Regions from separate parts of the Alteromonas sp. AWJ4_197 genome, predicted to be linked through region 2. Evidence: predicted binding sites of a transcription regulator. Region 2 holds the regulator's gene; each other region holds the start of a gene.
What was found. Region 2 encodes FNR, which switches genes on or off when oxygen is low (the NO sensors DNR and NnrR bind a similar motif). Its sites were predicted from a motif close to TTGATCTAGATCAA; they were not measured.
Positions count from the first base shown of each region.

Region 1: a site for FNR is predicted at 1,887-1,900, ahead of ACXAGC_RS01380 (cytochrome ubiquinol oxidase subunit I). Genes of this name have one in related genera too.
Region 3: a site for FNR is predicted at 1,946-1,959, ahead of ACXAGC_RS02305 (high-potential iron-sulfur protein). Genes of this name have one in related genera too.

Region 1 is NZ_JBSWWW010000001.1:312,724-320,821, forward strand. It holds gene cydB (cytochrome d ubiquinol oxidase subunit II) at 1-57, opposite strand, end outside; gene ACXAGC_RS01380 (cytochrome ubiquinol oxidase subunit I) at 54-1,628, opposite strand; gene ACXAGC_RS01385 (sigma-54 interaction domain-containing protein) at 2,005-3,285, shown strand; gene ACXAGC_RS01390 (TSUP family transporter) at 3,282-4,055, opposite strand; gene ACXAGC_RS01395 (DUF2955 domain-containing protein) at 4,090-5,169, opposite strand; gene ACXAGC_RS01400 (HlyD family secretion protein) at 5,171-6,238, opposite strand; gene ACXAGC_RS01405 (MarR family transcriptional regulator) at 6,235-6,675, opposite strand; gene ACXAGC_RS01410 (YgaP family membrane protein) at 6,856-7,083, opposite strand; gene ACXAGC_RS01415 (hypothetical protein) at 7,086-8,098, opposite strand, start outside.
Region 2 is NZ_JBSWWW010000004.1:103,229-111,326, forward strand. It holds gene ACXAGC_RS09655 (heavy metal translocating P-type ATPase) at 1-431, shown strand, start outside; gene ccoS (cbb3-type cytochrome oxidase assembly protein CcoS) at 436-627, shown strand; gene ACXAGC_RS09665 (sulfite exporter TauE/SafE family protein) at 620-1,288, shown strand; gene fnr (fumarate/nitrate reduction transcriptional regulator Fnr) at 1,310-2,053, shown strand; gene uspE (universal stress protein UspE) at 2,157-3,077, shown strand; gene ttcA (tRNA 2-thiocytidine(32) synthetase TtcA) at 3,169-4,107, shown strand; gene rssA (patatin-like phospholipase RssA) at 4,111-5,046, shown strand; gene ACXAGC_RS09690 (DUF2987 domain-containing protein) at 5,080-5,718, opposite strand; gene ACXAGC_RS09695 (glucosaminidase domain-containing protein) at 5,718-6,503, opposite strand; gene ACXAGC_RS09700 (hypothetical protein) at 6,496-7,245, opposite strand; gene ACXAGC_RS09705 (LysE family translocator) at 7,307-7,942, opposite strand; gene cobB (Sir2 family NAD+-dependent deacetylase) at 7,943-8,098, opposite strand, start outside.
Region 3 is NZ_JBSWWW010000001.1:538,063-546,160, forward strand. It holds gene ACXAGC_RS02290 (exonuclease domain-containing protein) at 1-917, opposite strand, end outside; gene ACXAGC_RS02295 (zinc ribbon domain-containing protein) at 1,069-1,260, shown strand; gene ACXAGC_RS02300 (flavin reductase family protein) at 1,262-1,918, shown strand; gene ACXAGC_RS02305 (high-potential iron-sulfur protein) at 2,102-2,395, shown strand; gene ACXAGC_RS02310 (DUF3325 domain-containing protein) at 2,417-2,755, opposite strand; gene ACXAGC_RS02315 (PepSY-associated TM helix domain-containing protein) at 2,752-4,374, opposite strand; gene ACXAGC_RS02320 (hypothetical protein) at 4,388-4,684, opposite strand; gene ACXAGC_RS02325 (tetratricopeptide repeat protein) at 4,684-6,054, opposite strand; gene ACXAGC_RS02330 (energy transducer TonB) at 6,054-6,677, opposite strand; gene ACXAGC_RS02335 (ExbD/TolR family protein) at 6,687-7,094, opposite strand; gene ACXAGC_RS02340 (MotA/TolQ/ExbB proton channel family protein) at 7,087-7,470, opposite strand; gene ACXAGC_RS02345 (MotA/TolQ/ExbB proton channel family protein) at 7,470-8,098, opposite strand, start outside.

The sequences.
Region 1 (8,098 bases), on a different contig from region 2:
CAGTAACACACCGACAAGCACCCACCAGATCACCCGCAACACTTCATAATCGATCATGCGTTTGCTCCTTTTTCAGTTAAACCAATTACGCTTGCTTCATCCTGTTCGTCGCCGGGAGGAACCGGTCCTTTTTTGGCGAATTTCTTCATCAGGTAGAAGCTGATAATGAACATCACGGTGTAGAACAAGGTGTAGCCCACCATGGTGAATACCACATCACCCACACTCAGATTGGAAACAGACACGTGGACCGGCAGTACTTCTGCAATAGACCATGGTTGACGACCAAACTCGGCGACGAACCAGCCTGCTTCACAGGCAATCCAGGGCAGAGGTAAACCGTAGAGGGCTGATTTCAGTAACCAGCGGGGCTGAGTAATGCGGTGTTTAGTGCTGTACCAGAACGCTGCCGCGAACAGAGCCAGCATTAAAAAGCCTGCCAGTACCATTAAGCGGAAGGAATAAAACAGCGGTGCAACAGGCGGAATACTGTAATCCACGGCACGCTCAAGCGCTTCAGGTGTAGGCCGTGTAATATCCTGCGTAAAGGGTTGCAGCAGCATGGCGTAACCCAAATTTTCTTTATTCGCGTCAAACAGCGCCTGCTCAGCCGGCGTGGCTGAACCGTCACGCACTGCATCCATGTGCTTGTATGCCTGCACACCGGATAAAATGCGAACACGGTGCTGCTCTTTCAAATCTTTAATGCCGGTAACTTCTTCATCAAAGCTGCGGGTGGCGATGATGCCCATGGCGTACGGAATTTGAATGGCATAGTCCATGCGCTCTTCTTCGTCATTGGGAATACCAAAGATGGTGAATGGCGCAGGCGCAGGATGGGTTTCGTACTCCGCTTCAACGGCGGCAAGTTTCACTTTCTGCACGTCACCGATTTCGTATCCACTTTCATCGCCCAGAATAATCACTGACAACACAGACGCCAGACCAAAGCTTGCAGCGATGGCAAAAGAGCGGCGGGCAAACGCAACATGCTTGTGTTTCAGTAAGTAATAACTGGAGATAGCCAGCACGAACATTGCGCCTGTTGTATAGCCTGCAGAAACAGTGTGTACAAACTTCACTTGTGCCACCGGATTAAAAATAACGTCAGCGAAGCTGGTCATTTCCATCCGCATAGATTCAACATTGAAGTCAGCGCCCACAGGGTTTTGCATCCAGCCGTTGGCGATAAGGATCCAAAGCGCCGAAAAGTTAGAACCGATAGCCACCAGCCAGGTAGCCATAAGGTGCTTCACTTTTGACATGCGGTCCCAGCCAAAGAAGAACAGTCCGACGAAAGTTGATTCAAGGAAAAACGCCATCAGGCCTTCAATAGCCAGCGGCGCGCCAAAAATGTCACCCACGTAATGTGAATAATAAGACCAGTTCATACCGAACTGGAACTCCATGGTGAGGCCGGTAGCCACACCAATCGCAAAGTTTATCCCGAACAACTTACCCCAGAATTTGGTCATCTGTTTGTAGATTTCCTTGCCGGTCATCACGTAAACCGATTCCATGATGGCAAGCAGGAAAGTCATACCTAAGGTAAGGGGTACAAAGATAAAGTGGAACATAGCAGTCAATGCAAACTGCCAGCGCGATAACTCCAGTAATGTATCGCTCATTAGGAACATCTCCCGATTAATTAGTAATTTGGCGAAATGTCGACGATGTAGCCGAATTTAATATCACTGGCAGAGCAGAAGTCGTGCCACAGAGTAACGTTGGCAATCACAGAAGCGTGAGATAAATCAAAAACCGCAATTATTGTGCGCAGAAAGCGTGAATAACGAACACAACAGGGATGTTTGAGCCACCGGACGACTTCGGATACATCGCAAATTTCATAGCCGCTACCTTACACCCTTCGAACAGGCCGCTATTTGATCCAACGCAAGCTTTCTCACCGGAAAAACAAAGTCATTTTTGACAAATCTTGTGACATAATTGTCATAACTCACTGAGGGGGGCATAAACGTGAACATTTCTATTATTCAGTCGATGATCAATGCGATTGATAAGCCGGCGATTTTTATCACGCCGGATTATGTGGTGCATGCGGTTAACCAGCTCTACCGCGACACTTATGAAGAGCACATCATCACCGGTAAAAGTACCTGCTTCAGCGTGTCTCACAACAATGCTGTTCCCTGTGATCAAGCCGGAGAAGACTGCCCCCTTGCGGAATGCAAAAGTACACAAAGACCAAGCTCAGTGGTACACAATCACAAAACCCGCACAGGCGATTCTCACTGCCAGATCACAATGAAGCCGGTGGAAGACGAAGATGGTATGGTGCTTGGCTACCTGGAGGTGCTGGAGCAAATCACCTTCGCTTCTCCCCGTGCCGGTAATGCGAAACTCATTGGCAGTGCACCGTCTTTCAGGAATATGCTGCATCAAATCAGCCGCGCAGCACCGGCAGACATTGCCGTGTTATTGCAGGGAGAAACAGGCACAGGGAAAGAACTTGTCGCTCACGCTATTCACGAAAGCAGCCCGCGGAAAGACAAACCGTTTGTAGTCATTGAATGCACCGGACTGACTGAGTCATTATTTGAATCAGAGCTGTTCGGCCACGAGAAAGGGGCATTTACCGGCGCATCATCGTCGAAAAAAGGACTCATTGACGTGGCCAGTGGCGGCACGGTTTTTTTTGACGAAATTGGCGATGTGCCCATGAGTATGCAGGTCAAGCTGCTGCGATTGCTGGAGTCAGGAACTTACCGTCCTGTCGGCAGCCTGAAGCTGAAGCACTCTGATTTCAGGCTGGTCTGCGCTACACACAAAAACCTTAAACAGCTGGTTGAGAAAGGCGAATTCAGACAAGATCTCTATTACCGGATTGCCGGCTTTCCCATCGCCCTGCCTTCTCTACGCCAGCGCAGGGAAGACATTCCTGCGCTATGCGGGCAATTCCTGGCGCAAGCCGGGCACACGAAGAAGACCTTTAACAAAGATGCCCTTTCCGTACTCAGCCGTTATGCATTTCCCGGCAATATCAGAGAATTGCGCAACGTCACCGAACAAGCCGCTCTGTTATCGGTAGATGAACACATCACTCCGGCGGACTTACCTTCACATCTGACAGTACCGGAAAGCGAACAGGAGTCCGGCCCGCTCAGATTAAAAACACTGGAAGAAGCAGAGGAAGCGTACCTGTCTGAAATCATCTCAGCCTTCGACGGTACGCCGGAAGCGCTGGCAGACGTACTTGGCATAAGCACCAGAACACTTTACAGAAAACTCCGGCGATACGGCCTGACGCTCAGCAGGCGTTAGAGCGACATCGCTGCCTGCCAGATAAGGCGCAGGGCCAGTATGGTAACGATAACTTTAAACAGTAGGGCAAAGCGTTCGTCAGACACTTTTTTCAGCACTTTCAACCCCAGCCAGGTGCCGGTAAAGCCGCTGACTACCATAGCAACTACCAGTGGCAACCATTGAAAAAAAGCAAATCCGGCAAAGCTGAAAACAAAGGCTTTAAGCAGATGCTGAAATGTCATACAGGTAGCAAACGTACTGGTGAGGGTCATCTTATTATCAGTATTCCGGTGCACAAACCCGGCGACCAGCGGCCCTGTCGCGCCCACAAACATAGTCGCAACCGTCGTCAGCGCACCGGCAATGCAACGGCCGGTTTTGCTCAGCTCCCTTTTCGCCGGTTTGGGTCCCCACACTAAAAATAAGATAAAACCCGCTACAGTAAACTGAATGGTGATTAGCGGCAGTTGCACCACAATGAAAGACGCAGCAACAGCCCCGGCCAGCGCACCACCGCTGAACCACTTCACCATGGCCCAGTCGATGTGCGAACGGGTCAGCCACGAACGGCTCCCGTTAGAACCTAACTGAACAAGTCCGTGCACAGGGATCAACGCGGCTACCGGCACAACCGTTGCCATGGTCGCCAGCAACATAACACCGCCCCCGACACCGAATGAAGCTGTTATCATTGACGTAAGGCCTGCGAGAATAATCAGTCCCAGCGCTACAGCAGCGGATACTGCCCCGCCTCCGGTAAATAAATCTGTAAAGCTTGCTACTTCCAAGATTACTGTTTTCCTTCAATAAATTATCACTGCATCATACATTTCGCGTAATCGCGAATCGATTTAAAAAACCATCCAGCAGCCACGCCAGGCTCATAAGAAGTGACAGTGCGATAACGACAGAGGAAAAGCGGTACATACTGCTGTACAGCATGTCTGAATTGGGCTGAAGATACTGCCCGAACAAAATGCCGATGGTGGTTAAGGCACCAAAGCCCATACCTGAACCGGTGCGTTCAATCAGATGCAGCCGTGCCGTGAGCATAACGGTGATAAACATCGCAATCACAACCAGGGGAAGATAGCGGATCAGATCGTACATCAATAATTGTACGGTAATACCCAGCGCACACCCTAAGGCTACGCCTTTCGCCCGCTTCATAGAGTTTTCCAGCGAGCCGCGGAAGGTCATGGGAAACAGCACGAGTACCGTTGCTACCTGCGCAGACAGGGAATCTTTCAAATCGAAAATTTGAAAGACAACGAATGACAGCGTCGCCAGAATCGCCCCCGTCAGCGTGCGGTGATTAATCTGTGCAAACGTCACGTTATGCTGTGGTGGCGGTGCGATAGGATCAGTCTCCGGAATCAGCCAGTAAAGCACCGCTGCAGAAATAACGGATATCAGCGTGGCGAGGAATGCCGCCATAGTCATATCGGTTAGTGATGCATCCGGATAGCTTGAAAAATGGAGCAACACTGAGAGAGTGACTATCCCGGAGGCCCATAGCAGGAAGTGCGAGCCTTTAGCCATCAACCTGAAATGAACAAAAAATACTGCAAACACACCCATTATCATTAAAGCCGGATGATGTTTGAAAAACACATTCAGCAGATAGATTTCCACCACATTCACCGCCACACCTACCATAAACTGCCAGGCAATCAGGCGGTCGAACTTAGGCAACATGCCCAGCAATAACATGGGATAGACAGCGAAAAATACGCCGTACGGCCAGTTCATGTATTTACTGATGAGAAACCCGGCACAGCTGCCAAGGGCTATGCGCAACACCCGACGCTGGTCCTGCGGGGAATAATCCCCGGCCGAATTAATAAAGCGATGGTCACGCTGCTTTTTCAGTAAAAAACCGGACAATTTACTGATACCCATCTTAATAGATATAGTGCAACAGACTGACAACCTTCATCTGCGCTGCGCCTATCCAGTTAAAGATGCCGTCCTCATGACGTTGCAGCAACACCGTCGCCCGTGCGCCGCTCACCATATCGGCGGGCAGAGCCTGGTCGGTTAACGCAACATACACACGGACACGCTGGGCATCACGTACCCAACGGTCGGATACGTCCGGTTCGGCCAGCTTCCCGTCCGGCAAAAGTTGTCCTGTAGCCACACCCAAATCTTTACTGACAACTGAAGCGTGAAACACTTCCCCGGGAAGGGCATCAAATACCACCAGAGCACCTGCGCTATTGCCAATTTTACTCAGGCTTTTTTCGCGGAAATCGGCAACGACACGTTCTTCACCTGTGACCACCAGCGAAAGCAGAGATTGATTTGCCTGAGCCTGAATGCCGGGCGAAAGTTGCAGGTTCGAAACGACGCCATCTTCTGGTGCTACAACAGTGGTACGCGCCAAATCCAGTTCAGCCTGTTTAAGTGTATTTGTAGCAATACGAAGGCGCAGGTTATCTTCTCCTTCATCACCAAGCTCAACCTGTAACGCTTTTTTACGCTCCTGTGCAGCCTGCAGTCTTGCCCCGGCGGCTTCAACTTCAGCCATTTTTTGATCAACCAGTTGGGTACTGACCAGATTTTTAGCAGCTAATGAGGCTAAACGCTTATGTTCACGTTTGTCTTTAGCAAGGGTAACTTGTGATTCGATAATACTTGCCTGAGCTTCGGCCAGCTGGGCGTGCAAATTGTCGTTAGTCTGCTGCGCTTCCCGCAATGCCAGGCGGGCTTTTTCCACCGCCAGTTCGTAGTCAGTACCGTCAATTTTAAACAGCACGTCCCCTTTACGGACCGGCTGATTGTTTCGCACAGCAACGCTGATCACTTCACCCGACACTCTGGGTGCCACAGTCACAACAGGACGCTGCACCATGGAATGAGGTGTCATGGGAATATTGAAATCGGCAATAAAAATGTAAGCACAAATGGCAATGAACAGCACTAATGCGCCGCGCATCCATCGGTTAAATTGTGCATCTGCGGTCATGAATTCTCCGGCGTAGAAATATGGTTTGCGTTATCGATGACTTTACTCAGCAGTCCGTAAAAGACTGATCGTTCTTCATCAGTCAGTCCGCTCAGCATCTGCTGACGGCCTTCAAATGCTTTGGCCTCAACGGCCTGCATGAGTTCTCTGCCTTTTTCGGTAAACCAGAGGGTTTTTCGTCTGGCGTCATCGGGACAAGGCTTTCTGAGTATGAGTCCGGCCTCTTCTAACAAATTCAGCGTGCGTAGCAACGAAGGCTGTTCAATGCCTATATCACCGGCCAGTTCCTTCTGGCTGCATCCTTCACCGGTGCGGTCGAGATGTAGCATGGCGATCCAGCGGGACTGAGTCAGGCCAAGATCCGCCATGTAATGGTCTACGGCGTGCCGCCAGGCAAACGCCGCACGACTCAGTAACCATCCGATATTGTTTTCCATCTGCACTGCACATCCAATTAGTTAGCATGCTAATCATTTAAGCATATAATTAGCATGCTAATCAATATCACGATGGATAATTTTCGTCAGACAGGGGATTAACAAAGACAGGAGGGCGGATAACTCAAAAAACACCATGCAAAGGCATGGTGCTTTAAAGGTGCGGGAAACCTGGGCCGGCTACTTACTATGACCGGCAGCAAAAGCCAGCTCTTTCTCCGTTTTGAAACCAAAGAATTTCCTTAACACAATGGTTGCAGGGCAAAAGCCGGTAAAGCTCTGCTGAAACAGGTTTGCACCGATAAAAGCCGTAAACCACACAAAGTAACTGCTGACGAAGTACGTGAGTGCAACACTTAATAACACCATAAAGCCTGCGAAAGCCGTAAGAGCACGTTCTGCTGACATAATTATTCTCCGAAGTAGTAGCGAAATGAAGCATAGACGTTAGAGGCATCTCTGAACTGACTGTAAAACGTGTGTAGTTCGTCACCATAAAACAGGTTCAGCCCGCCGCTCAGTTGCCAGGTATCCACCGGTGACCAGGTTGCTTTCAGACGCAGATAGCCATCCCCGTCAGTGGGTGAATAGAAGTTGAAAGCCTGCAACGATAAGGTTTGCCGCCAGGCCTGATAGCGCAATTGGGTAGTGAACACATGACGCCTTTGTGACGGTTCATATTGTGGCCACATCGAATTGGTCATCAGTGCTTCATAATCATGAGTCAGCTCTGTATACCACTGAACACCCCCGGTCAGATTTGCTATCAGCTCCTGCTCATACCCCACCAGAAAGCGGCTTTGATCATTGGGCAAACGGGGATCATTACCCGATGTATCTTCACCATCGTGAAAAGCGTATTCCAGTTTACCCAGCCCAGGTCCGACGGCACGTACTGCACTGAACCCTGTCACTGACAGTTCGCTGTAACGGGGCATGCCATCCACATCAGCAGCTTGCGGCAATTTACTGAAACCTTTGTAACCGTATACCGCAAGTTCAGTACCGGCAAGGGTCCGGTAGAGGCGCAGTGCATATTCCGGTTTATCAGGTGTATTTTCATTACTGACCGACAGTCTGTCTGATGTGTTTCCACCCGTCTGCGGATTAAAGTAAGAAAAAATATCACCGTCGATGCCATTGTCAGGTTCAAACTCAGGCGTTATCACCACATCCACATTCAAAAAATTGAAGTAACCACTCACTTTCATGGACAGCGAGGGATACTTCAGATAGCCATCGTCCCGCCCGGCAAAGAAGGACTGATAATCTTTCGGGAACAAATCATTGAGAAACAAATAGTCGCCGGTTCCCCAGGTAAGGATCTGCTGACCAGCTTTTACGTCGACAGATTTGCCGGCTTCTCCCAAAAATCCTAAGTTACCCTGCCAGTACAATTCCCTGATTTGAGACTGCCAGCTAT
Region 2 (8,098 bases):
TTGACGACATTGCAGCGAATTTACCTGTAGACAAAGCCACAGGCGGGAACAGCCCTGAAGATAAATTAAATGCCGTGACAGCCCTTCAGCGGCAGGGCCGTCATGTCATGATGCTGGGGGATGGTATTAACGACGCGCCGGTGATGGCAGCGGCTGATGTTGGCATTGCAGTGGGTAATGCCACGGATATCGCAAAAAGTGCCGCGGATGTGATTTTATTAAATGATAAGCTGGCTGTACTCGGACACCTTACTCTGATGGCCAGAAGAGTAAAAGCGACAGTCAGGCAGAATATGGGATGGGCCGTAGGCTACAATCTGGTTATCCTGCCGTTTGCAGTGTCCGGCATCCTGACGCCGTGGATGGCGGTGATTGGTATGAGTCTGAGTAGTATTCTGGTAGTAACAAATTCGACGAGACTGTTAAAGTAACGCTATGAGTATAATTTACGTCCTTATTCCCCTTGCTGTGATCATTGTGGCCATTGCCATCGGCGTATTTTTTTGGGCAGTAAAATCTAACCAGTTTGAAGACCTGGATCGCCAGGGCTACAGTATTCTTTTCGATGATGATTTATCTCCTGAAGAAAAAAAACTGGCCGAAGAACGAAAAAAACTCAATGAGTGATCTGTCGTTTTTTTCTGCCTTGCTGGTCGGGCTGGGCGGAGGCGTTCATTGTGTGGGAATGTGCGGCGGCGTATCGCTGGCACTGTCTGCCGCCACGCCGGCAGGCTCATCGCCTTTACCCTATGCGCTTAGCTACAACTTTGGTCGTATATTCAGTTACATACTTGCCGGCGCTGTGACCGGCGGCATCGGGCAGATAGCGAAAGAAGCTGTACCCGTGACCGGCCCCGTACTCGCCGTCATCAGTGGCATTATGCTGATTGCCATGGCCTGCTATCTGGGTAACTGGTGGCGTGGCCTGACCGCTGTTGAAGCCCTCGGCAGTAAACTCTGGCAAAGAATTCAGCCGTTGTCGAAACGGTTTTTACCTTTCAGGTCTCCTACCAGCGCCTTTCCCTATGGTATGATTTGGGGATGGTTGCCCTGTGGACTGGTTTATTCCACCCTGACATGGGCACTGGCTTCAGGGACGGCAATATCCGGTGCTGTAATCATGGCCGGTTTTGGTTTAGGAACGCTACCGGCGTTGCTGGCTGTCCGGGCTGGTGCAGACTGGCTTTCCTCAGGTTTCAGACAACCCGTAGTTCGTCAAATCATTGCTTTGAGTTTGCTGTTGTACGCATTATTGCTGTTGTGGCGGGCTTTAAGTACTATACATTAGAATTATCGCAAACAGCGGAAAGTGAGCATGCAAAAACGTTCGGATTTTTCTATACACTGCCAGAATTGCAGTTTCAGTCATTTGTGTCTGCCCGTGGCCCTCAATAAAACTGAGATTGAGTCACTGGATGACATCATTGAACGCAAAAAGCCTTTGCATAAACACGACACCCTGGTAGAAGCCGGCGATAAATTTACCTCTCTGTACGCTGTGCGGGCAGGTTCATTTAAGTCTTTTGTCACCGATAAAGAAGGTGAAGAGCAAATTATCAGTTTCCACTTCCCGGGCGATATTATCGGTTTTGACGGTTTACGTGACGACACTCACCAGAGTTACACTCAGGCGCTGGAAACTGCCATGGTGTGTGAGCTGCCCTATTCCACCCTTGAAAAAATGTCTGAGCAATTCCCGAAATTGCGCCATCAGATCATGCGTTTTATGAGTGCTGAAATTAAGCAGGATCATGAAATGATGATGCTGCTGAATAAACGGACGGCAGAAGAACGTCTGATTTATTTTATCGCCCATCTGTCCGGTCGCTTCGAAGAACGGGGTTTTTCTCACCGTCAGTTCAATCTGAGTATGACCCGCAACGAAATCGGTAATTATCTCGGATTAACGGTAGAAACGATCAGCCGCTTGCTGACCCGCTTCCAGAAAGAAGGCATTATCAAAGTAGACGGGAAGCTCATTACTGTTCTGGATTTTACGGCTATGGATAAAAAGCTGCACTCTATGGACATTCCTACTCTTTGCGTGGATTAATATCCCGTTGAAATATTGATCTGAAACAAGGTCTCTCCTGCTGTAAGTCTTATACTAAAGATGAAGGCAGTATTTATTGTCTGCATCAATAAGGAGAGACGCCATGATCACCTGCAAACGTATTCTCGCCGTCGTTCAGGCCGACAACCCTGAACAACCTGCCCTTTCAAGAGCCATCGAAATTGCCCGTAAAACCGGTGCAGAAGTACACGCACTGCTTGTTGTATACGACTTTTCTTATGACATGACAACAATGCTCACCCGCAGTGAGCGTGAAGCCATGCGTGATGCGGTAACCAAAGACCGCATTGCCTGGGCAGAAAAAAATCTGACCCGCTACGATGATTATGATGTAAAGGTTGCTGTTGAGTGGAGTGATAAACGTTACGAAGCCATTACCCGCTACACCATTAACCGTCAGGTTGACCTGGTCGTTAAAGCTACCCGCAAACACGATGATTTTGCATCAGTGCTCTTTACACCAACAGACTGGCACTTACTAAGAAAATGTCCGGCTCCGGTTTTACTTGTCAAAGCTCATGCCTGGCCTGAACACGGTAATATTGTTGCGGCAGTCAATGTGGGTACAGAAGACAAAGAACATGCACAACTGAATGACAAGTTGACCGGTATCGCAAAGGATTATGCAGAGTTACTGAGCGGTCAGGTACATCTGGTTAATGCCTATCCTTCTGCCCCACTGAATATCGCCATTGAGATCCCCGATTTCAATCCTGAGACGTATCATAACGCTGTGCGCAATCATCATGTTCAGGAAATGGAAAACCACAGCGCTAAATTTGGGATCGGCGTAGCAAATTGCCATGTTGTTGAGGGATTACCTGATATAGCTATTCCGAAAGTGACTGAACAGCTGGATGCAGAACTCGTCGTCATCGGTACCGTGGGACGTACAGGCATATCAGCCGCCTTTTTGGGCAATACTGCAGAGCATGTTATTGATAACCTGAATTGCGATGTGCTGGCGGTTAAACCTGACGGGTTTACGTCTCCGGTTAAGTAAATGCGCGATAACGGAATGCTGCTTGTGTAGCAGCATTCCGTCTGCTTTTGTATAATGGTACTTTTATTTTTCCAGCCAATTCTGAAGTGCCATGAATCAAGTAACATCTACGCCATCTGAGAACGCCAGTCACAGTGCGCAAAGTAAACAAAAATACAACTTTAACAAGTTGCAGAAAAGACTGCGCAGACATGTTGGCAAAGCCATCGAAGACTTCAATATGATTGAAGACGGCGACAAGGTCATGGTGTGCTTATCCGGCGGAAAAGACAGCTATACCTTGCTGGATATCCTGCTATTTTTACGCAAAATTGCACCGGTCAATTTCGATATCGTCGCGGTTAACCTCGACCAGAAGCAGCCCGGCTTTCCGGAGCATGTGTTACCTGAATACCTGAATTCTCTGGGTATTGACTACAAAATTGTAGAAGAAGATACCTATTCCATTGTTAAAGATAAAATCCCTGAAGGGAAAACCACCTGTTCACTGTGTTCAAGATTAAGACGCGGGATCCTGTACCGTACTGCAAAAGAACTCGGCGCAACCAAAATAGCCCTCGGTCATCATCGTGATGATATGTTGGAAACATTGTTTCTGAACATGTTCCATGGCGGAAAGCTAAAAGCCATGCCCCCCAAACTGGTAAGTGATAATGGTGAACACATTGTTATTCGCCCGCTGGCTTATTGCAGTGAGAAAGACATTCAGAAATACGCTGACGCCACTGAGTTCCCGATCATCCCCTGTAATCTTTGCGGTTCTCAGGAGAATCTGCAAAGACAAAATATTAAAATGATGCTGCAGGACTGGAATAAGCGTTTTCCGGGTCGCATTGAGTCTATGTTCCGTGCAATTCAGAACGTTGCCCCATCACACCTCGCTGATGGCAATTTGTATGATTTTAAAGGGATCAAGGCCACAGGCGCACCGGTAGAAGACGGTGATACAGCCTTCGACAAGCCGGATTTTACCAGTGCGGTCAGTGATGATGCACAATCCCCTGTTCAAATTGTTAATCTGACGGAATAAACCATGAAAATCGGACTCGCACTCGGTGCCGGCGCTGCAAGGGGCTGGACACATATTGGCATCATTGAAGCACTTGAACGGCTGGGCGTTAAGATAGATGTGGTTGCGGGTTGCTCGATAGGTGCTTATGTGGGTGCAGCCTATGCAAGTGGTAAGCTTGAGCACCTCAAAGAGTGGGCTTGCTCGTTAACAGAATGGCAAATCCTGTCTTTAATGGGTGTTGGCATCCGCAAAGGTGGCATTGCCAGCGGACAAAAAGTGTTTACCAAACTGGCGGAAGAATTTTGCGCCCCGTCTTTTGAAGAGATGAATAAACCCTTTGCTGTGGTTGCCACGGATTTATACTCCGGCCGCGAAGTCATGTTCAACCAAGGGCCCGTTGATAATTGTATTCAGGCATCCTGCGCAATTCCTGCCTTGTTCAGTCCGGTTGAATATAATGGCCGGTGGCTGGTGGATGGTGCTGTCGTCAATCCTGTACCTGTAAACCTTTGCCGTCAACTGGGCGCAGATTTTGTGATTGCGGTGAATCTCAACGCTGATTTCAAGCCTCAGCGCCTGGAAAGACCAGCCGCAGAACATGAAAAAATCCAGAAAAAAACCGATGACTTTTTCTCTAAAGGTTCAAATATTGTCAGGCAGTGGTTTTCACCGGAATCCAGGTCAGATAAACCGGAACCGCCGGGGATCCTGAGTGTCATGAGCAGTTCTCTTGAAATACTGCAAGCCCGCGTGACCCGCTCCAGACTGGCCGGAGATCCGCCTGACGTACTGATAGAGCCTCATCTTTCAGATGTAGGACTGATGGAGTTTCACCGTGCTGGTGAATTATGTCTGGAAGGGGAAAAAACAGTAAACCGGCTGGCGGAAGAAATTAAATATCAGTTAGTCATTGAAGATAATATCGAAGAAAATACGACAATCGGCACCGCTTCATAGGAAGCGGTTCCTTTACATTTTCTGCTTACCGGCTCAGCGCACGGCTTTTGCCGTTATCCTCATCGGCACATCCGGCAAAGTCAGGCCTTTACTTTGTTCTATCCAGTCAGCAGGTAACGTCACGATGCCCATATTGATAGAAGGCGCATCTTTAAGAGGCATACTGATGTTATCATCGGCAAACTGTATATTCAGCCCGTCGACAGTAGGCATCATGAATGACAAAAAACTGCCCATAGCATTGAAGAATGATTTGTATTGTTCGAGCAGAAATACCAGTTCTTCTTTCGTGTAGGTTTTGGAAAGATAAGCCGGCTTCGTCTCGAGCTGAACGGACATATCACACAAGTTCGCCGCTTCCGCCAAATCAATTTCAACCACTGCTTCTGCCATTTTAAGTATCTTATCATCAGGCACGGTGAAGCGGTTTTCCGGCGAAACAGTAAGTGGCATCACCTGTTTTTCTGTGATGATTTTCGCATCGTTAATACCACACAGATACCCTTCCCCTACACGCACAAAACCAAATGCAAATTGCAGAGCTTGCGTATCTTCACCATCGAGCTTTTTAACATGGCTATAGAAACGGCTGTACTCAACCTGAATGGTTTCAGCCGACGCCTGATACATGTTCAGACAAAGAAAGCTTGCTGCCAGTAAAGCCTTTTTCACTACATATAATCCTTGTTATAACGGATCATCGCCTGTAATTCCTCAACATAAGCGACCCCGCGTTCCGAGTAATTCATCAGTCCTTCAGCCAGCGCAACGCCGGTAACAGGAAGCTGATTGCTGCGCAGTGTATTTCGAATATCGCGCAGTTCCTTGTAGGCATAGTGGCGGTTGATGTTTCGCATATAGGTATAAGTGGCTTTCGACAGGTTCGGGAACCTGGCCACTTCATGATCGAGTCCGTCACTTCGCCGTGACGGGACAAAACCGCATCCTTTTCTGAAACACCATAGTCCGAAGAAGTTATATCCTTCAGTAGCAAAGCGGCTGGTTCCCCATGCAGATTCATTTGCTGCCTGAGCAAGAACCAGTGATACCGGTAAAATATCTACACGGCGCATCAGTACCTGAAGTTGTTCTGTTAAATCTGCGCCTTCGTCCACTTTGTACTCATTGACCAGCCACGCTATGCGGTTGGTGTCGTCTTCACTTAACGTTTCACCCAACGATAACTGTCGCTGCAATGTTTGAATATAATGACGCAGAGACAGAAGATATTCGTTTTGTTTCTCGACTTCAGGCTTGAGATACGAGAAGAAAGCTTCCTTTTTCTCCTGCACATTTTCAATCTCTTTGAAGTCCGGTACCGGCTTTCTTGCCTGTTCTGTCACCGGAATATCCAGAATATCCGGCTCCCTTGAGGACATGATCCAGGCATTGATAACAATTACCAGTAATACGGCAACTGTGATCAGTACAATTTTCATCGTTTCTCTTTTATGCATCGAACGTCGACTCCTGTCCCGCTGATTCGTTAACCTGATGATTTTCCGCAGTATCAAACAGTGTGGTATACAGCATACCAGTCACCACAAAATATAGCGGCATAATCACTAAAAAGGCTAACCCGAATGTAAAAATACTTAACAGGAACAGTACGAGAAAAATAACAAAAAGAACAATAAACGATAGTATAAATTGATTCACTGCTTTGCAGGATGTGATGATGGCCTGCAATACCCCCAGCTTCTTATCTGCAATCAGAGGTAAGGTAAAGGTGGTGGCTACGAAGAGGTATAAACCGGGCAGGATGAGCACAGTCAGCCCTATTTGTACCAGAATTGTAACCAGCAGTTGTGCCAGAGCCAGCGGTAAAACCCAGGACAAATAACGAAATACATCACTGGTTTTAATTCTGTTACCCCTGGCGATATTAACTCCCATCAGTGACAACCCGGCTGACAACGGCGCAACAATCAGGATCATCGCGATATCAAGAATACCCTGTTGTTCAGCGGGCATTGCAGTAAGTTGCTCTATGGGATAAATACCGGAGATCACCATGGCAAACGCAAACACGACCAGTATGATAAGCGCGCACGCCTGAAAAATCGGCCAGAAGTTACTTTTCAGCAGGTTTACTGATGTGGAGGCCAGTTTTCTGAAATCAAATAACCCTTTGCCGTTCAACAGGTTAAAACGGTCATTGTACAAGGCTTTTTTGTTGTCAGGTTGCATATCAGGCACTCAGATACTTCTTTAATTCAATAAGTTGTGGCGATTATACCCCAATGGGCCAGATTGCCTACTACGCTAAGACTAACTTCACAGCCAGCCCGATGAGTAAAACGCCCATGGCCCGGTCGAGCCAGTAGCCTTTTGACCGGATAGCACCTGCAACACGACTGGTGCTGAGCAAATAGGAAAGCAGACAAAACCACGCCCCCGTCGCGAACGACAGATAAAGCCCGTACATTAACCGGATATCTGAAGGCGTTTGTGAGTCAATGATGACAGTGAACAGTGACAGGAAAAATAAAGTGGCCTTAGGGTTAAGGCCATTGGTAAGAAATCCCTGAATGAACGCTTTTTTAGCACTGATAGCCGGCTGTTTAGCGGCGATTTCAGCACCTGCTTCATTGTTTGCCTGTGCAGGGCCGCTTCTCAACGCTCCCGAAGCGAGATATAACAGGTAGGCAGCTGCAATATAGGTAAACGCAGTATAAAGCCAGGGTGTGGTTTTAAGTAGTACGCTAATTCCGACGAGTGAATAAGCCACATGGACCAGAATTGCCAGGCCAATACCCACACTGGTGAACATGGCTGTCCTGCGACCATAAGCAACACTGTTACGCACTACTACAGCAAAATCAGGCCCCGGGCTGGCTACTGCCAGAAGGTGTACCAGAGCGATAGTAATAAATTCATCGAGATACGGCGACATTTACAACGTGGCGGTCAATGATAACTCTTCAAGCAGACTGTCGACAAAGTTAGGAACAACTTTAGACGCCGGGCCGTGGTATGACTCATCGAACATGTCGCAGCGATCACTGGGTTGAAGATTCAGCTCCACAGTTCTGGCTCCGCTGTCCTTCGC
Region 3 (8,098 bases), on a different contig from region 2:
GGGGAGTCGATAATGCTTTCCAGGCTTTGCTTCACCTCGTCTTTCAACCCTTCTTTGTAAGCTTCCCGAATCCATTTTTCTTTTGCTGTGTCGCCGGGAGACTGCTCAAGAAAAGTCAGTGCAGCCTGCCGGTCGACAGAAAGCAGCTTTGACCCCAGTTTTGCGTGGTATTTTTCCGCCAGCACTGCTGAAATGGTGGAGAAGGTTTCCGGCACGGGGGCTTTTGCTGCTGCCAGACAGGCCTCATCATCAAGAAAATCCAGTTCGCCGGTGCGTGAAGCATAGTAAAAAGCAGCGCCGGCATCCTCCGGCAATTCGAAGCGTGCCTGATCAGACACAGCCTGGCCCCGCGTACGCATAATACCGAGATCACGCATGGAAAACTGATTCAGCCGCCCTTTGATGTTGCCGAAGAACAGAAACAGCAAATAACGCATAGTGGCATCGAAGCGGCAAAACAGTAAATGCTCCACCGACAATGACGCCGGCCAGCCATGACGTTTTATGCCATCGAATAAGCCTGACATCAGTACACTTTTTTTAGCTGAAGCAGGCTGACCGCTGATCCCGAGATCATGCAGATATTGAAGAATATCAGCCTTGGTCAGCATACCGGCCAGTTCCTGCAGCGGCGCTTCTGTTACACACCCGAACCAGCCGGAGGCGGAAAGCGCATCTATTTGCTGCTGCGGATGCGGTATTTCTTCGTAGTAGAAATGCTCACGGTTGATGATGGCGTATTTGCGATTTGCTGCACGGGCGATGATGCATTGCTGCGGTTCCGGCAGTGCATTGAAATCCTCAATAAAACGCCGGGCGCTGTCGTCCAGCAATGCGCCACTGGCACCGTCGAAAAAGGACAAAAACTCTCGGAAGTGATCAAGATAATATTTTTCAGGCAACGTTTTACGCATCATCTGCACCGGACACTGTACACCTGACCAAGTGTATATTTATACAGCCACTTTAATCAACCCGCCGGATGCAGTTTCCTTACAATCCGGTTATCTGTTTTCTTCGTATATCAAAGGTTAGCAACATCATTTTAATCAGTTATCCGGAGTGGTTATGAGTCTGACGACCCCTAAGTTATTTCACTGCCCCTATTGCATGGAGCCGAATGAAGTAGAAATTGATGAGCAGAACGATATCAATGTTATGCAGGTACTGGATTGCCAGGTCTGCTGTCAGCCTATTGAAATGACAGTGTACAGTGACGGCGACAACTTAACTGTGCAGGTTGAGCAGGAGAATGCCTGATATGACTGACCCGTCCATGCGGCATTTTTCCTCTGCTGCTATTAATGAGCTGGAAAAACAGACCCGAACGAACCTGATCAACTGCTTGTCAGGCTACAAAGGGGCCAACCTTGTAGGCACCACTGACGGTAAACGGGATAACCTGGCCATTATCAGCTCTGTATTTCACGTGGGGGCGCATCCTCCTCTTCAGGGCATGTTGTTACGTCCGCACACTGTGCCACGGCAAACGCTGGAAAATATTCGTGAAACCGGTGTGTACACCATTAATGCAGTCAGCGCCGGCTGGACAGATAAAGCTCACCAGACTTCTGCCCGCTATGATGAACACACCAGTGAGTTTGATGCCACGGGCTTAACACCGCTGAAAGAAGACGGATTCGCCGCGCCTTTCGTCGCTCAAAGTCCTTTGCGTATGGCCATGGCGGCAGAAGAAATAACCACGCTGCAATGTAATAAGACAGTACTGGTCATTGGCAGGGTGCTTGATATTTACGTGATGGAGGGGGCCACCGGTGAGGACGGACAACTGGATTTGGAGAAAATGAATCTTGCCTGTATCAGCGGGCTGGATACTTACCACCGTGCGGAACCCATCGCCCGTTATGCCTATGCGAAACCGGACAAACCCGTCACGCTGGCAGGTAAAAACGCGTAAATGCACAGGTCCTGCGGTGAAGAAAAGTTAATCTACATCAAATATGTGACGGAACGATTTGGCAGTCCCGTAAATGTGTCGTATAACTATTGTCATGGTAAACCTGTCATCGCGGCAGGTTTTTTACGTTATAAGACCAAATAAAAACAAATCATTCTCGTTTAAGCTTTATGGGAGCAAATTATGAGTAATGTGAACCGTCGTGATTTCCTAAAACTGTCAGGCACCACACTGATCGGTTTGACGTTAGGTGGCACTGCACTTCGCGCACAGGCACAGGAGCAACTGCAGACCGACGACCCCACAGCACAGGCATTGAAATATACCCCGAAATCAACGGTGGAAGGGTCTCAGTGCGGTAATTGCATGTACATTCAGGGTGAGGACGGACAAGCTCACCGTCCCTGCGCCATTTTCCCGGGTAAACTGGTTAACACCAACGGCTGGTGCAGTGCCTGGGTAAAACGTCCGGGCTAAGTTTGAACCCGGACAGTTGGATCAGCGGGGTAATACCCGCTGAAGCCAGCCTCCCGGCACACACCAGCGCCATACAAATGCCAGCGCATCCTGCTGATAAGTAAACAGCAAAGACACCAGTACCGCTGCCACATGCAGCAATCCGCACCACACAACCAGTCCGATTTCAGTTTGCCAGCCGGCTATCGCCGGAAACGTCGCTACAGTCAGAAAACACACTGCCAGCGTCTGAAATATCAGCCTGCCCCCGGGCACATTTTCAATCTCATCACCGGTGACCGCACGGAAATGTTTCGGATTAGCCATAGAAAAGTGCAGGAAACCGGCAATGCACAGCAGTAAACACAGAAATGTCATCATGCTGTCTGCTCCCCGGTGCTGCCCGCTTCCGGTGCAGGCCGTCTCCGGCGGGCAAGGCTGTCTTTGCGGCCTGACGGCGCGCGTTTTGACTTAGGTTCTGCCTTAAGCTTACTCACCGCATACCAGGCCAGCGCGGCCAGGATAAGACAGGCTGCATCGAATATGATCCTTAACGTATCAGGCACCGGGACAGGTGATGTAGCGACATCCAGCAACGGAATAAAGGTGAAGAGCACTGCAGCCGCCAGCGTTTGCCAGAGCCAGCCTTTCCGGTCGCGTCTGAACAGTCCGGCTACCACACAAAGCCCCCACACAATGAAAAAGCTACGTATTTCCCAGTCACTGCGTGTCGCCAATTCTACAGGCAACAGGCGGTTCGCCCAGAAATAAGCACCGGTAGCCACCATCAGCCCGGCGATAGCGCCAATGTTCGTGCCTCTCACCAGTTCGAAGCCTCTGCGTCCCATTTGCTTTTTGGCGCGCTTCTCTACCCAAAGGATAGAACCGGTCCCCACCATTAACGTGCCCAGGATACCGGCAAAAAAGAGCAGCCAGCGGGTAACACTGTCGGCAAAACGGGCCTGATGCAGCATATCCATATAGTTATAAATTGCCTGGCTGGTATTCGGTGCAGAAGACGCCTCTTCTACTTTAAGAATTTCACCTTCAGAGTTAAAAACCAGCCCGCTGTTCCCGCCACGACCGGCGGATAACTCAACACGGTTGGGACCGGATACAGAAAATGTCGCTTTATCTGTGCCCGGATTTTTAATGGTGATGCGGTCAGCAGGTACGCCCCATTCAGCAGAAGCACTGGCCATAACCTGTGCCAGCAGGGCGCTATTGTCCACAACCGGCGCTGCCGGCTTATGTTGTATTGCCCGCGCTTGCGGTGCGCCCCGTTGCGGCCCGCCCTGTCCCTGCGGACCTCCGCCACCGGGAGGTCCACCATGACCACCACCACTGCCGTTCCACGGAAGCAAAGTGCCTCCTAACAGTAACAAGCCGGAGAATGTGATCATCAGATGAAATGGCAGCGCCAGCACGGATGCCAGAACGTGCCCGTCTATCCAGGAAAGCAGCTTCTTCTTTGGCCTGAACATGAAAAAATCTGCAAAGATTTTACGGTGCATGATCACGCCGCTGACAATACCAATGAGCATCATCATGCTGACAATGCCGACGAAGGTCTCACCTGCAGCACGCGGTACGCCGTATAGTTCAAAGTGGAAGCGGTACAGAAAATTGCCACCGGCGGTTTCTCTCGGTGTCAGCTCCTCACCGGTAGACGCATCCAGGACGGCACGTTGCGAACGCATTTGCTGGCGATTTTCCCCGCCATTGCGCCAGCTTGCACTGACCGTTTCTTCTCTGGGTCCCGGTAAAGAAATTTGCCATTCCTGAGCCCCCGTGGCCTTGCCCTGCAAATAGCGGTAAGCCACTTCAGCGCTGTTCTCAGCCGGCACAGACACATGTAATTCAGGCTGCATCCAGTGAGTAATTTCACTTCTGAAAAATGCCAGCGTACCGGTAAAAAATATCGCGAACAGGATCCAGCCCGCGGTGATGCTGCTCCATGTATGCAGCCAGGTCATCGACTGTCTGAGTGAACCTTTCATTGCCGTCTCCCCTTCATGACGCTACACCGGACCACACCAGTCCCCACGCCATGGCGTTAATTGCCAGCGCGGTGATGAAGGCTTTTACATGGTTATTGATGGCGAATATCCAGATAATATAAACCGTCCATGCAAGGAAAAACACCATACGGATAAAGGCAATTTCCTGGCGGCCGGACACCTCTGACCCGGCCGCCAGCAACAAACTGATTGCGGTAGCCGCCGCATAACCACCCGCCACCGCCAGAATGACTCTGACAGTTACCGTAAAGGCAGGTGCTGAATAGAAAGGGAGATGTTGTGTTGTCATTATGATGCGTTCTTCACAATATTTTCCAGAGACTGAATATTGCTCAGCAAATCACTGCGTCCCGAATTCGATTTGTACACCTGACGAAGCAACGTCAGTGCATCAGCGTAAGCGTTCTGATTAATGGCGACCTGTGCCCGTCCCAGCATGGCCCGTTCTTTATATTCGGGGAGTGCTTCGGCACGCAGGTAATACATTTTTGCACGTTCGTCTTTCTTCTCTTTACGCAGAAGTGCTGCCAGCGTCATCAGCGCATCACCGTTCGCCGGCGCGGCTTTAATAGCAGTCAGCAGGTAGTCCTGCGCTTTACTGTTCTGATCCTTCGCAATGGCGAGGTTCGCCTTCATAACGTTCAGCATTGCTGTGTTACTGCTATCAAGGCGTTTAGCGTTTTTATCCAATGTACTGACCAGAGCACCCAGGTTTTGCCAGTCCTGACTGGCCGCCAGCCAGTTGGCAATACTTAACATGGTCTCTGCGCCATCACTGTTGCCGGCCAGCAACGTACTGACGTTATCGTTAAGCAGCGCAACCGCACGATGCGGACTGCCGGACTTCACATGAAGTTTTGCCAGAGTCGTGAGATTTTCCGCACGCTTTTCCCCCAGAGACAGCGCCGTTTCCAGGCTGCTGATAGCAGTGAGATCATCCTGACTTTTCATCGCAATCTGACTGCGTTGCAGCCATAACCTTGCGCTGTCTGGCTTTTCACTGAGCATTTCTCCCACCAGTGAAGACGCCTGGGGAAGTGCGTCACTGGCAATCAGCGCAAACAGCAGCCCCTGCGCCCACTGGGCATTACCGGGTTCCAGCATCATGGCATTCTGGTAGGCTGCGGTAGCACTGCGGGGTTTTTCCAGTTGCAGGTTAAGGTATCCGAGCTGGCCATACACCTGACTGTCAGACACCCCGAGTGCCAGCGAAGCCACCACATGTTCACGGGCCTTTTCGTAAGACTCATCAAGCATATAAATCATGCTCAGGCCACGGTGTGAAGTTGACGATGAAGGATCTTCCTTTAACGCCAGTTCGAAGTGTTTTTTCGCTTCACTGTTTTTCTTTAAGCTTAAAAACACCTGGCCCATCATTTCATGCAGCATGGCACTGACTTTTTCGTGTTCCTGACGGTAGGTGTTCCAGGCTTGCTCTACGCCGTTGAAATCCTGCTTTTGCAGCAACGGCTGTACGTTATGAAAGAACTCACCTTCGTCACGGTTTACTCTGTTCCTGTGGGCATCGCTTTTACCGGCGCGGTAACTGAATTCCCAGACCGGCTCTTCCAGCGATACTTTAACCTCTGCCTGCGCGCCCGCTGTGAAAGCAAGTAGTAACGCACAGCACCCTAATCGTTTAAACGTGAATTTTTTCATTATGCTTCAATCTCCACAGGCCAGATAAATCTTGCTCTGACAGCGTGATCGGCTTTGTGCGGAGCAGTGAATTTACTGCCTTTCACAAAGCGCTGAATTTCCTTATTAAGTTCATGATGCGGGTTGTCGACGATATCAATCAGGGTGACGTCACCCTTCTCATCAATCATTACATCCAGCTTCACCACAACCCGTTCAATACCGCGATGTTTCAGTTTTTTCGGGAACCGGATTTTTACCGGAGTCAGCAAGGTAGGCTTGCCGTCCAGTTCACTGAGAGCGTAAGCCTCCCAGTCTATTTCCGGTGCAGCCCAGTCCGGTTGCGCCATTGCCACGTCCGGCCGCTCCGGTTTATCAATTTCAATTTCCGGATCCACCTGAATATCCGCCATCGATACAGGCGCACCAGCACCTTCCACCTGCATATTCACATCTGCCTGCTCAGTCACCTGCTGACTTTGCGGGGGCGGCGGCGGGGGCGGCTGTGCAATGGCAATATCAAGCTGTCTGACTTCAAGCTCAGGGCCGTCTTCACTGTTGAGGTAATAACCCAGAGTCAGTATTCCCAGCGACACCATCATGACACCGCCGCTGAGTAAAAATGCTGAAAGTTGCTTTTTCATTCTGCATCCTCACAATTTTGCTGTGGCAATGTTGACGTCAACAGCACCGGCCATTTTGGCGGCATCAATCACTTCCACCAGCAGATCTGTCGACACGGTTTTATCTACCTGCAGTACCACCGGACGCACTTCCTGCACCATCAGTTGCTCTACCGTTCCCCGTACCCCGGCAACACCGATGTTGGTGCTGTCGTACATCACCTCACCATTAGCAGTGATGGCAATAAGAATGGACATCTGGTCAAGCTTTTGTGCCGAGATGGCCTGGGGCTTATCTACTTCGACCCCGGTTTCTTTAACGAACACCGTGGAAACGATGAAGAAAATCAACAGGATAAACACCACATCCAGCAGTGGTGACATATCAATAGACTGAATGGGTTGTGCTTCCAGCCGGCGTTGTAATCGACTAGCCATGTTTCACCTCACCTTCCTGCGTATCGTGCAGATGTCCTTTCACATATGACAAACATAACCAGCCCGGGATAGCCATCACCAGCCCCAGCTGAGTTGTAAATAACGCATCGGCAATACCTGCAGACACGATTTGACTGTCAGCCCCGTCGGTCATCATGCCGGTAAAGCTGCCCTGTAATCCCATGATGGTGCCAAGCAGCCCCATCAGCGGCAACGCCCCTACCAGCACGGACGGCGTCATTAACGGGTCGCTGTCTTTATTGCGAACGTCCTTGTCGAACCGGTTCAGGTACAGCATCCAGATTTGCTGAAAGGCAAACCAGCCGGTAAGTACCATGACCCAGCACAAGGGGTTGCCGGTGAATAATTCAATCATCAGCCTGCTCCGGATGGATGTCCGGCCCCTGACAATTCAGTGTCAGTATCCCGCGCCTGCGCATCAAGCTCTTCCTGATGACTGTTGCCCTCGTCGCCACTTAAAATAAGTGCAAAGTTCTCCAGTTCTGTGTAGTACTGGCGCGCTTTGCGGCTAAGGAGAGCATTCAGGATCAGTGCAGGAATAGCGACGATCAAACCCAGCTCCGTTGTCACCAGTGCTTTGGCGATACCGCCGGAAATCACTTCAGGGTCGCTTGAGCCGAATGATGTCATCATGCGGAAGGTTTCGATCATTCCGCTTACCGTTCCCAGTAGTCCCAGCAGCGGAGCCACAGCGGCAGTAACAGCCACAGCATTGATCCACTTATCCAGGGTCTGACGGTCTTGTTGCAGTTGTACGAACAGCTGATCGTCACGGTCACGGAACGTTACCGCCTGCTCAGCAATTTTAAGTAAATCTTCCTGCATGCCTTTAAATTGGGCACGCGCCGCGCCACCTGACTGCAGAATCTTATCCAGCATCGCCTGGGACCGCACCGGAATCACTTTAGGCAGACGGAGCAGTTGCACCACTTTAAGCAGACCAATAACAGTGGCAATCAACGCGAACAGTAAAATAGGGACTA